Algoriphagus machipongonensis: one gene and its partner. The protein of the gene in region 2 interacts with the protein of the main gene of each other region in a pairwise test. Links are inferred from orthologs where the notes say so. Each region holds a gene or a part of one and is shown on either strand. Other genes may lie near its edges.

What was found. The genes of interacting proteins can lie anywhere in the genome.
Region 1: the proteins of ftsH (region 2) and hflK interact in binary tests that used the Escherichia coli proteins (3 or more experiments, as listed by UniProt). The link is inferred for Algoriphagus machipongonensis from one-to-one orthologs.

Annotation. Positions count from the first base shown.
Region 1 is NZ_CM001023.1:802,288-809,048, reverse strand. What follows is about bases 3,129-5,932. They hold hflK (FtsH protease activity modulator HflK), read right to left. Parts: upstream 5,118-5,932; coding sequence 4,140-5,117; downstream 3,129-4,139. Other genes in these bases: ALPR1_RS03390 (outer membrane protein assembly factor BamB family protein), read right to left, coding at 5,547-5,932; hflC (protease modulator HflC), read right to left, coding at 3,202-4,143. Also shown: ALPR1_RS03410 (arylsulfatase), read right to left, coding at 1-1,578; ALPR1_RS03405 (helix-turn-helix domain-containing protein), read right to left, coding at 1,780-2,940; more of ALPR1_RS03390, read right to left, coding at 5,933-6,761.
Region 2 is NZ_CM001023.1:3,920,633-3,925,202, reverse strand. Bases 1,649-4,570 are described here. They hold ftsH (ATP-dependent zinc metalloprotease FtsH), read right to left. Parts: upstream 4,184-4,570; coding sequence 2,114-4,183; downstream 1,649-2,113. Other genes in these bases: rsfS (ribosome silencing factor), read right to left, coding at 4,249-4,570; ALPR1_RS16510 (UDP-2,3-diacylglucosamine diphosphatase), read right to left, coding at 1,649-2,051. Outside these bases: ALPR1_RS16520 (inositol oxygenase family protein), read left to right, coding at 1-434; ALPR1_RS16515 (hypothetical protein), read right to left, coding at 442-1,278; more of ALPR1_RS16510, read right to left, coding at 1,275-1,648. UniProt on the Escherichia coli protein: Acts as a processive, ATP-dependent zinc metallopeptidase for both cytoplasmic and membrane proteins. Plays a role in the quality control of integral membrane proteins.

The DNA of each region.
Region 1 (6,761 bases), 3.1 Mb from region 2 along the record:
GGCACGGTTGGATAAAATCTCAAAGTATTGCGTATTCCGAATTTCAGGAGCATCAGCATCGATAAAAGTGGATAGGAAAGATTTCCCATCCAGTGGTTTTTGCTCCACACCATCTACATATTGCGGCATCTCCAAACCGGTCGCTTCCAAAATGGTTGGCAACACATCGATCACGTGTAAGAATTGAGACCGGATACCACCTTTATCTTTGATCACTTTAGGCCAGGTAACTACCATTGGGTTTCGGCTTCCGCCAAAGTGAGAAGCCACTTGCTTAGCCCATGGGAACGGCGTATTGGCGGCCATAGCCCAACCGACGGGAATGTGCGGTTCAGAACCTGGTTCACCTACTTCATCGGCTCTTTTCAAATTATCAGAAAGTTGGCTTTGGATCCCATTCAATGCTTTGATTTCATTCAGCGTTCCTTCTAATCCCCCTTCAGTACTGGCGCCATTATCTCCCACGATATACATGATCAGGGTATTATCTGCGTCAGGAAGTTTGCCAATCGCCTCCAACAAACGACCGATTTCATGGTCAGTAAATGCCATATAGCCTGCGTAATTTTCTTGCAAAAGGGCATAAAACTTCTTCTCGTCTTCAGAGAGGGAATCCCATGTTTTGATATTTTCATTTCTCGGTGAAAGCTTGGCATCAGCAGGGATTACGCCCATTTCTTTCTGACGCGCATAGACAATTTCCCGCTCACGGTCCCAGCCATGATCAAACTGACCTTTGAATTTTTCTCTCCATTCTTTAGGAGTATGGTGAGGCGCATGAATAGCTCCAGGAGCGAAATACATAAATACTGGCTTATCAGGAGCAATGGCTTTTTGACCATGAATCCATGAAATAGCCCGATCAGTCATATCGGTCATGAAGTGATAGCCTTCTTCTGGAGATGTTTCCGGCTCTACTGGTACCGTATTTTCAAAAAGTACTGGATTATACTGATCGGTTTCCCCGGTATTAAATCCGTAGAAATAATCAAAACCAAGGGCTGTAGGCCAACGATCGAAAGGCCCGGCAGCAGATGTTTCCCAATCCGGAGTATTATGATTTTTACCAAACCAGGCTGTATTCATTCCATTGTATTTTACCATTTTTCCGATGGTAGCAGTACTTCTCGGAATCAGGGTATTATAGCTTGGATATCCCGTAGCCCATTCCGGCAGAAATCCGTTGGCGGCATTATGGTGATTTCTTCCTGTCAATAAAGCAGCTCTGGTGGGACCGCAAATCGCTGTAGTATGAAAACGGTTGTAGCGTAATCCTTCGCTGGCCAAGGAATCCAAATAAGGGGTAGGCACCGAACCTCCAAAGGTACTGGTCATACCAAAGCCAACATCGTCCAGTAGGATGACAATTACATTTGGTGCTCCCTCAGGAGGGGAAGGAAACTCCGGCCAGTCCATTTCGGAGTCTTTATAAGTTCTTCCTATTTTGCCTTTGAATGCAGGGTCATCATATGGGAGCTTTTTGACAGCTTCTTTTTTTTGAGCCAGAGCCTGCCCAGATATGATTAGGCTGCCACAAAGAACAGATGCAGTGAAAAGTGAAACAAAATACTTTTTCATGATTTATTAAATAGTTGATTGATAAAAACTCAGAAACAAAAATTCAAGCAGGTATTAATTTCTATCGATTAATCATACCTTCTTCCTTCAGCGAAACGAATAAATAATATAATACCTAGATTAAATTTAAAAAAATATAGTAAGGCTTTAAGTCAACTTTCAAAAAATAGTAACGATTCAGTAAAACTTTACATCTATTTGTCAAGAGACACGAGTATTTATCTTCTCTTTTAAATATGCTCCAGGAGTCATTCCCTTAATTTTTTTACAGGCATTGGTAAAAGTCGCTCGATTAGTAAACCCACATTTTTCAGCAAGCAAGTCCATCCCCATTTGTTGATAACTTTCTATCTCAGCCAATCTTTCAAATTCTCTTATCCTGAAGGTATTTAACCAAACGTTGAAATTCACCCCATGTACTGAATTAATGGCTGGCGAGAGTTTATATACAGGTATTTCAATTTCCCTACTTAAATCATGGATCGAATAGGCAGGATTTAAAAATACTTTTTTCATCTCTAAAAAACTCCCAATTGCCTTGCAAATGGAAAGATCTGATGAATTAATTTCTGGCTCTTTTTGAGATTTTTTTATAGAGTTATCCACATTAATTTGAGGCTCTTTATCCCAGTAAAAACCATACAAAAACCCAGGGTTGAATATCAAAAAGATAGCTGTTGATATTAAAGTGGTGGATAAAGTCAAACTTTGGTATGTTAGATTATACCAATTCATAGGGATGAAATTCTTGATGTAACCTGGAATAATGGAAACAGAATACAAGCAGGTGAGAACAAAAATGAAGGAGAATAACTTAAAATTAATCTTATTATTTAAGGGCAGTATTAATTTTCTGCGGCTATAAAACATCTGATATACCAGTATCAAAAAAACAAAAGACCAAATTTGTCGAAAATGATATTGGAAATAATCCGGCGTGATCCAACCCTCAGAAAAACTGAAATTGGACACCCCCATTTGTTGGTCTTTAATGAGCATTATTTTTTCTGAATTGGGCAATAAAAAATAAGGCAAGAAATCCACCATATAAAAGATGACTGGAAAAACAGACCACCAGTACCATCTTTTCCAATCAATTCCTCTATCAATGATCTGTCTGATAAAAAAGTATAAAAATGGAGCAATGAGGTAGGAGAAAATATTTCCAGTCCTGGAAAAGGCAGGATATTCCAAGATGAGTCCAGAGCGATAAATCTCAGTGGTCACCAGTCCGTACCAGAGAAAAAATAGAGAGGTTCCTAAGAGCCAATTTCCATTTTGATTCTTCTTAGCAAAAATGATCAGCACTAAACTGACCAAAAGCCCTAATACTAAACCTGCTGTTGGAATAATTTGATTCATTATCTTAAAAGTACTCAGCTTTTACATTAAATATTGCCCTAAAAAAATATTTGAAGAAGAGTTTCATTTAAATCCTCTCTTAAATCTCAATAGGTTCTTAGTTCAGTAAAGCTTTAATATAAAAACAAAGAGAAAAAAGGGGAGCATATTTTAAAACAAATAGAAATCGGTTTTAAGGCACAACCTACAGTACGATCCTAAAAAGAAAAAAACCGATCAGTGATGACCGGCTTTTAACTTGGTATGATTTAGACTGATTAATTACTGATTCAGCTTTCTTAAATATCTGAAAAATTCAGAATCAGTAGATAAAATTATACTGGTCTTTTCGTCCATAGATTTTTCGAAGCTTTCCATGGTTCGGAGAAATTTATACAGCTCAATAGATTGCCGGTTTTTATTGTAGGCTGAGGCATAAATTTCTGTTGCCTCAGCATCCGCTTCACCTTTTATTTCCTCAGCTTCACGGAAGGCTTCCGACTGTATTTCTGCCAAATCCCTTTCCTTATTTCCTTCAATTACCCGGGCCTTTCCTTGGCCTTCTGATCTAAATTGATCTGCAATTCGGTTTCTTTCAGAAATCATTCGATCGTACACACGATCTCTGACATCGTCTACATAATTCATTCGCTTAAATCGAAAATCCAAAATCCTCACTCCTAAGTCAGCGGTTCTTTGGTTCGCCTTTTCTAGAACGATTTCTTCAATTTTATCTCTTCCTACCGAAATGTCCTGTAAGACCTCTATTTCCTCCAAAAACTCCTCCGTGATCTCAGGCTCCCTATTGCTGGATCTTACAATGTCAAGTAAATCGTGACTTGCAATAGCATTTCTGGTTTCACCATCCAAAATATCATCCAATCTGGATTGTGCCGAGCGTTCGTCTCTTAACCTAATAAAGAATTGCAAAGGGTTCGTGATTTCCCAACGGGCATAGGTATCTATAAAGATGAACTTCTTGTCCTTAGTCGGGACTTGATTTCTATCTCCATCCCACTCCAAATAGCGCTTGTCAAAGAATTGAACTTTGTGAAGGAAAGGTATTTTAAAATTGACCCCAGGGGATGTCCTTGGCTCACCCACAGGCTTTCCAAACTGGGTGACGATTGCCTGCTGTGTTTCATCCAACACAAAATAGCTGTTGAAGGATAGTATCACTAATACAACTACCAAAACGATAGAACTTATCTTTCTCTTGCTCATTTTTGCGGAGTTTTTACTTGATCAATATTTAAAAGAGGCAATACATTATTGCCTTTCTCATCTACAATAATTTTGTTCCCGATTTTAGGCAAGATCTTCTCCATTGTTTCCAGATAAATTCTTTGTTTGGTTACTTCCGGAGATTTAATGTAGGCATTGAATAGGGCATTAAAACGTTCTGCTTCTCCCTTTGCACGATTCACTCGGTTAAGGGCAAAAGCCTCTGCCAGCTGAATTGTTTCTTCTGCCTCACCTCTGGCTCTAGGGATTACCCTATTGTATTCTGCTTCTGCTTGGTTGATTAGCGTTTCCCTTTCCTGCTGCGCCTGATTGACTGCATTAAAAGATGGTTTGACAGATTCTGGTGGGTTGACATCCTGGAGAACCACCTGATCGATTCGGATTCCGTTTTCGTATTCATCGCAAAGCTCTTGCAATAAGCCTTCTACAGTAGTAGCTATTTCCTGTCTTCCGACAGTTAGCACCTCATTCACGGTCCTATCCCCCACCACTTTTCTCATCACCGATTCAGACATGTCCCGCAGGGTTTTTTCTGCATTTCTGACTTTGAAAAGGAAATTATAGGAGTTTGTGATTCTGTATTGAACCACCCATTCCACGTCAGTCAGATTTAGATCTCCCGTCAGCATCATGCTCTCATCTCCAAATCCCTCCTTAGTATAATCTGATCGCTGACCCGCTTTGGTGGTTCTAAAGCCAAATTCCTGCTTTAGTTGGCGCTGCACCGGGATTTTATACATGCGTTCAATCCAAAATGGAACTATAAAATTTAGCCCCGGATTGACAGTTCGGTTGTATTGACCCAGCTGGATTACAACCCCTTCTTCCTCAGGCCCCACCGTACGAATACTGGTAAAAAGGGCCAGTAACACCAGTAGCCCAAGAACAATTTTCTTGAGGTTTTCCCTTAACCAGTATAGGTTAATATTCAGTTGATTTATCTTTTCTTCCATAGTATACTAATGTCCTTTTGAGTAAGCTTGTTCAGATTCTGGAAATTATTTTCCCCGTTTCTTTAAGAATACTACTAAAAAAATTTGAGGAAGAATTGATTCTTAGTAAAAATGAATGGCTCCGATTCTTTGAAAGGAAAAGAAATTAGCAAAAACTTTACTTCTCTTATACAGATTTCCAATAGATCAAATCAAAAAAAGATCATGCTTGACAAGTTCTGAAATAGCGAAAACCGCCACAAGATCAAATTTGGTCAATCGATCTCCAGTCCAAAAACAAAAAAAGGACACCATTTCTAGTGTCCTTGTAGTAGCGGGAATGAACCTATCAAAAATAACTTTTTTAATGTTACATTTTTAAATTTATTGAAATCGAAATTTTAAGTCTTTCCAGCTCTTAATTCACCTTTTTAGAACTTAAAAGGTGAATTAAGGCTGAGTGTTTCCCATGGCAAGGAAATAATAGATATTTCCAGCAAAGTCACAGATAAAAAAGCCATTTTCAGAGATTGCCGCTGAGGTCATAATAGGAGCACCTAAATGCGTCTTCCAAATCAATTTCCCAGAATTAGCTTCCAAAACATAGAGTTTTCCATCCATCGCTCCAAATATCAGATGATCTCCGACAAGTATTGGAGTAGATTCTATACTCTGTTGCTGGTCAGAAAAGTAAGAAGGAGTGTAAAAAAGAGCAGGATCAACTTCAAACTCCCATTGTTTTTTGCCAGAATCTTTATCAAAGGATACCACTCCTGGATGCGAGCCAGCTAATATGAACTGATCTTTTAAGACGATCGGAGTTGAAGTCCCCGTATTCATCATTCCAGTTTCCATGCTACTGATAGTTTCGCCGGTCTCAACTGACAACTGAAACAATTTGCTTTCGCCAGACCCTGATCTACCCGCGACCCAAAGATAGCCATCAGCAAAGGTCAAAACCCCGTCTCTAAATCGGAGTCCATCATCTTCTCTACTCCAGAGGTATTCCCCTGTTTCCTTGTCCAGTGCATCCATCCCTCCCCACTGTCGATTGACGAGGAGTAACTTCCCAGCCAAGGTCATTGTAGCAGTAGACCCATAACCTCCTTTGGATTTATTTGCTTTCCATTTGACATGACCAGTGGTTGGATTCAGAGCGGTAAGGCTTTCGGCAAAGCCAGTAAAGACCGTCTCACCATCTGTAACTATCCCAGAAACAAAGCCAAATTTTCGCCTATACCCTAAATCTTTTTCCCACAATTTCAACCCTTGATCAAGAGAAAAGGAATAGGTGATCCCTTCCATGTCTGTGGCAATGACTTGACCATCGGCAATGACCATTTGATTTTTCACACCGTTCCTTGTCTTGTTTCTCCAGATTTCCTTCCCGGTATTCGCATCCCAGCAGACAACGTAGCACTCTCTTGCATTGCCATCATCGAAGCTAGACGAGATAACAAATTGATCTGCCAAAAGAGGAGAACTCATGTAAATGTTACTACCGATGTTAGCAGTCCATTGGAGTTGGTAAGGAGCTTTTAAACTTTCAGTAAGAAATGCTTGATGCGATTCATTTCCTCCTAGATTTTTCCAGTCCAGTGAGTTTTGATTCGCTATCTTTTGCCTCTCAGCAGAAAATCTCGCTCTTCTATGGATGACTTCACC
Region 2 (4,570 bases):
GTGTGGTGGGTGATACTTTTCCGGTTGGATGCCAACATTCGGATAAAATTGTTTACCCAGAATTTTTTAAACAAAATCCAGATAGCCAGGACCCCTTGCTGAATTCTAAATATGGGGTGTATAAGCCTAATTGTGGGCTAGATCAAGTGCATATGTCTTGGGGCCATGATGAATATATTTACCAAATCATGAAAGATTATTTGCCGGAAGAGGGTTTGGCAATGCTTCGTTATCATAGCTTTTATGCACAGCACAGAGAGAAGGCTTATGATCACTTAATGAATAAGGATGACCATCAATTATTTAAATGGGTGGATAAATTCAATCCTTACGATTTGTATTCGAAGGCTGCTGTTCCCCCAAATGTCAAAGAATTGCGCCCTTATTATGAAGATTTGGCAGCTAAGTTTTTGCCAGATACCTTAAAGTTTTAAACGGGGACTATTCATTAACTGGAAAGGATTTGAGCCAGCTTGGTATAGGGTATAAGGTCAATTTTCCTTTGCTCTTTAAAACCAGCTTTTCTTGACCTATTTGAAGAAATTCAAAAGTTGATGGTAATTCATCGATGAGAGTCGATACCTGGTTGTCAGAAATAGATATGGCATTTAATTGCGTGTTCTCTACCCAAAGTAAATGCTCTTTGTAGAAACACATTCTTTGCTTTGTGATCAAGGAGATTTTTTCAATGAAATTTCCTTGATTATCAAATATGAAAATACCTTCTCCCTCAACATTCATAAACAAACGATTCTTGAATTCCCTGATTTCCAAGACTTCCACTTGACCTAAATTAAGGATAAGGTTGAGCGGCTGGGATTGTGTCACCAGGTTTCTTCTATAGTCGAGAATTTTGAGGCTTAGATCGGACTCGTCCCATACCCATACAATATTGTTATTTCCTAAGGTAGCAGCTTTCGCGAGGTTAATATCTGTTTGTAGAAAGCTGTTCTCGGTCAGCTGTTTTAAGAATCGATCCAAGATCCGATATTCCTGAAGATCCTCTGAGAAACTAAAAATATTGACTGTCCAAGAGGCTTCTAATTGTTGTAATCTCCCCTGACGAGCTGGAGAAAAAAGGTTCAATTGCTTTCCTTTTTCACTGAACTGATAGATGTCTCCAGAAGTTGAACTGGCGAAAATTTGATCCCTGGTGTCTAGTGAAACAAGGTCCAGACCCTCAATAGTTATTTCGGATATGGGATTTCCCAGTTTTTCTTGTTGTGCAAGAGAAGTAAAACTTATAAAGAGGAGTACTAAAAAGAATGGCCGATTCATCCTTCAAATGTTTTCAAAAGTACTTCCTTCTCATCAAATTCTAGATAAGTATTTTGACTGACCCATTCCCCAAGATTAAAGTAGGTGGAGTTTTCTCCTACCTCAAGCTCCAATGGTAAATGGCGATGTCCAAAAATATAGTAATCGAAATGGGTTTCTTTTTCAATTTCCTTACAATAAGCCCATAGCCACTCATCTTCTCCAAGAAATTTATTTTCATCCTTTTCGATATTGGTGATTCGACTATGGCCTGACCAGGCATGTGCAATTTTGATTCCTATGTCTGGATGAAGCCATTTAAAAAGCCATTTTGACAAGGGGTGGACAAAAACCTTTTTAAGCCTTTTATAAGAATAATCTCCCGGCCCCAAACCATCTCCATGTCCAACAAACAGTCTCTTTCCTTCCACAGAAATGTGAATAGGTTCGAAAAAAACAGGAATTCCTAACTCCTCTGTAAAGTAGTCCTTCATCCATAAATCATGATTCCCAGTAAAAAAGTAGATAGGAATACCAGCATCTCTCAATTGAGAAATTTTGGATATAAAGGGAATAAAACCTTTGGGAATAACAGTACCATACTCAAACCAAAAATCAAAAATATCCCCTACTAGGAAGATGGCGGCAGCTTCTTTCTTAATGCTATCCAACCAACGGATAATTCTCTTTTCACGGAGACTGCTTTCGGCTTTATTAGGAGCTCCTAAATGGAAGTCTGAAGCAAAAAACAGTTTTTTACCATTCAGCTTTATGTCCAGGGTGGTTTCTGCCATGAATAAAGATAAACTTGGAATTGGGTATAAAAAAAGCCCCTTTTAGGAAGGGGCTTTAAAACTTATGAATTTTCTTCCTTCGGTTCCGTAACTGATTTTTGTTTATCGGAAGGAGTAGTGTCTGGATCCAAAGTTGGTTCCTCTAATTGATCTACGACTGGGACTGGCGCACTTTCCTTTTTATTGGTATACGCTTGGTAAGTAGTCTCTCTTTCGAAAGGTCTTTTACCGATTAGTTTCTCCAGATCCGCTTGGAACAAGATTTCTTTTTCAAGAAGTTCTTTCGCTAAGATTTCTAATTCATTAATTCTTTCTGTCAGAAGTTCCTTTGTTCTTAAATAGGCCTTCTGAACCAGTTGTCTTACTTCCTCATCAATTGTTTCAGCAGTTGTTTCTGAATATGGCTTGGTCATTTTATAACCATCCCCTTTAGAGTCATAGAATGAAACGTTTCCGATTTTATCATTCATACCATAAATAGAGACGATGGAATAAGCCATTTTTGTAACTCTTTCCAGATCGCTTAGCGCACCGGTAGAAATTTTCTTAAAGATAATTTCCTCGGCAGCTCTACCTCCAAGCGTCATACACATTTCGTCAATCAACTGCTCGGTTTGATATAAGAACTGCTCCTTTGGTAAATACTGAGCATACCCTAACGCAGCTATTCCTCTTGGTACAATACTAACTTTCACCAATGGGTCAGCATGCTCCAAGAACCATCCTGCCACAGCGTGTCCAGCTTCGTGATAAGCAACGATTTTCTTCTCCTCAGGAGAGATGATTTTATTTCTTTTTTCCAATCCTCCAATTGTTCTATCGATGGCATCCTGGAAATCCTGCATATCTACAGCAGTTTTATTTCTTCGGGCTGCGATTAAAGCTGCCTCATTACAAACATTGGCGATTTCAGCTCCTGCAAAGCCAGGGGTCTGAGCAGCCAATTTCTTAGGATCAATATCTGGATTGGTTTTGATTGGCTTCAGGTGGACTTTGAAAATAGCTTCTCTACCCACAATGTCTGGCTTATCAATAGAGATTTGTCTATCAAAACGGCCTGCTCTTAGCAAAGCACTATCTAGGACATCTGGTCTGTTGGTTGCTGCCAAAACAATGACACCTGAATCAGTACCAAATCCATCCATCTCCACCAAAAGCGAGTTAAGTGTGTTTTCACGTTCATCGTTTGAACCTGGCATTTGTCCTTTTCCTCTGGATCTACCGATCGCATCGATCTCATCTATAAAGATAATACACGGTGCTTTTTCTTTTGCCTGCTTAAATAAGTCACGAACTCTTGCAGCTCCCACACCCACAAACATTTCCACAAAATCGGAACCTGAAAGTGTAAAGAATGGTACAGCTGCTTCACCAGCTACAGCTTTTGCCAATAAGGTCTTACCTGTTCCCGGAGGTCCTACCAGTAAAGCACCTTTTGGTATTTTTCCACCTAGTTTGGTGAATTTACTTGGGTTTTTAAGGAATTCGACGATTTCCTGAATCTCTTCTTTGGCTTCATCCAGACCTGCCACATTGTCAAAAGTAATTTTGACTTTGTTTTCCGCATCAAATAATTGTGCCTTGGACTTACCTACATTGAAGATCTGGCCACCAGGACCAGACGGACCTGCCATTCTTCTCATCATAAACCAGAAAAACACAAACAGCAAGATCAGGAAACCGAAGCTGCTAAAATAAGAGCTCCAATTTTCTTCTGTAGAAACCTCAAGATCGATTCTGTTTTCAGGTGAAGCTTTTTCTTTTAAAGCGTCAAAGTCATTGGCAAATTTATCCACAGAGGCCACTTGGAAGGAATAGTGAGGGCCAGAGGGATTGAAAAAGGTGGAGCCAGACTCTAATTCGTTTTTATACTTAGGCTCTGATAAAACAGAAGGCTTAAGAGTGATATCCACTCGCTCCATATTTTTTACCATCATCACCTTGGATACATCACCTGCTAGGTACATATCCTCAAATTTCTTCTGTGTAATGTCAATGACAGCCGACCTGTTTTGCAACCAGGTAAGGCCAAGAAGTACCAACACAGCCGCAATAATCAACCAAAGTTGAAAATTTGGTTTTTGTTGTGGTGTCTTGGGTACAAATTTTTTGTTTTTATTTTTATCGCTCATCGCTTAGTGTGTAATTCTGTAAACTTAAGGTAAAACGGGATAGTTTTGGTAAAGTTTGAAGCATTTTAGCCAAAGTGGGTGATTTTAGCATCTCCCCAAAGATCTTCCAATCCATAAAACTCCCGCTTCTCTTTAAGGAAAATATGGGCAACTACGTTCACATAATCCATCAAAATCCAGTTTTTACTATTTTTTCCTTCACTCCTCCAGGGGTTTTCATCCCCAGCTTTGATCACTTGCTCTTCAATCGAATCGGAAATGGCTTCTATTTGGGTGTCTGAATTTCCAGAGCAGATCACAAAAAAATCTGAAACGGAGTCTTTAATATGTCTTAGGTCCATCAATACAATGTTCGAGGCTTTTTTTTCCTCCATTCCGTTGATGATT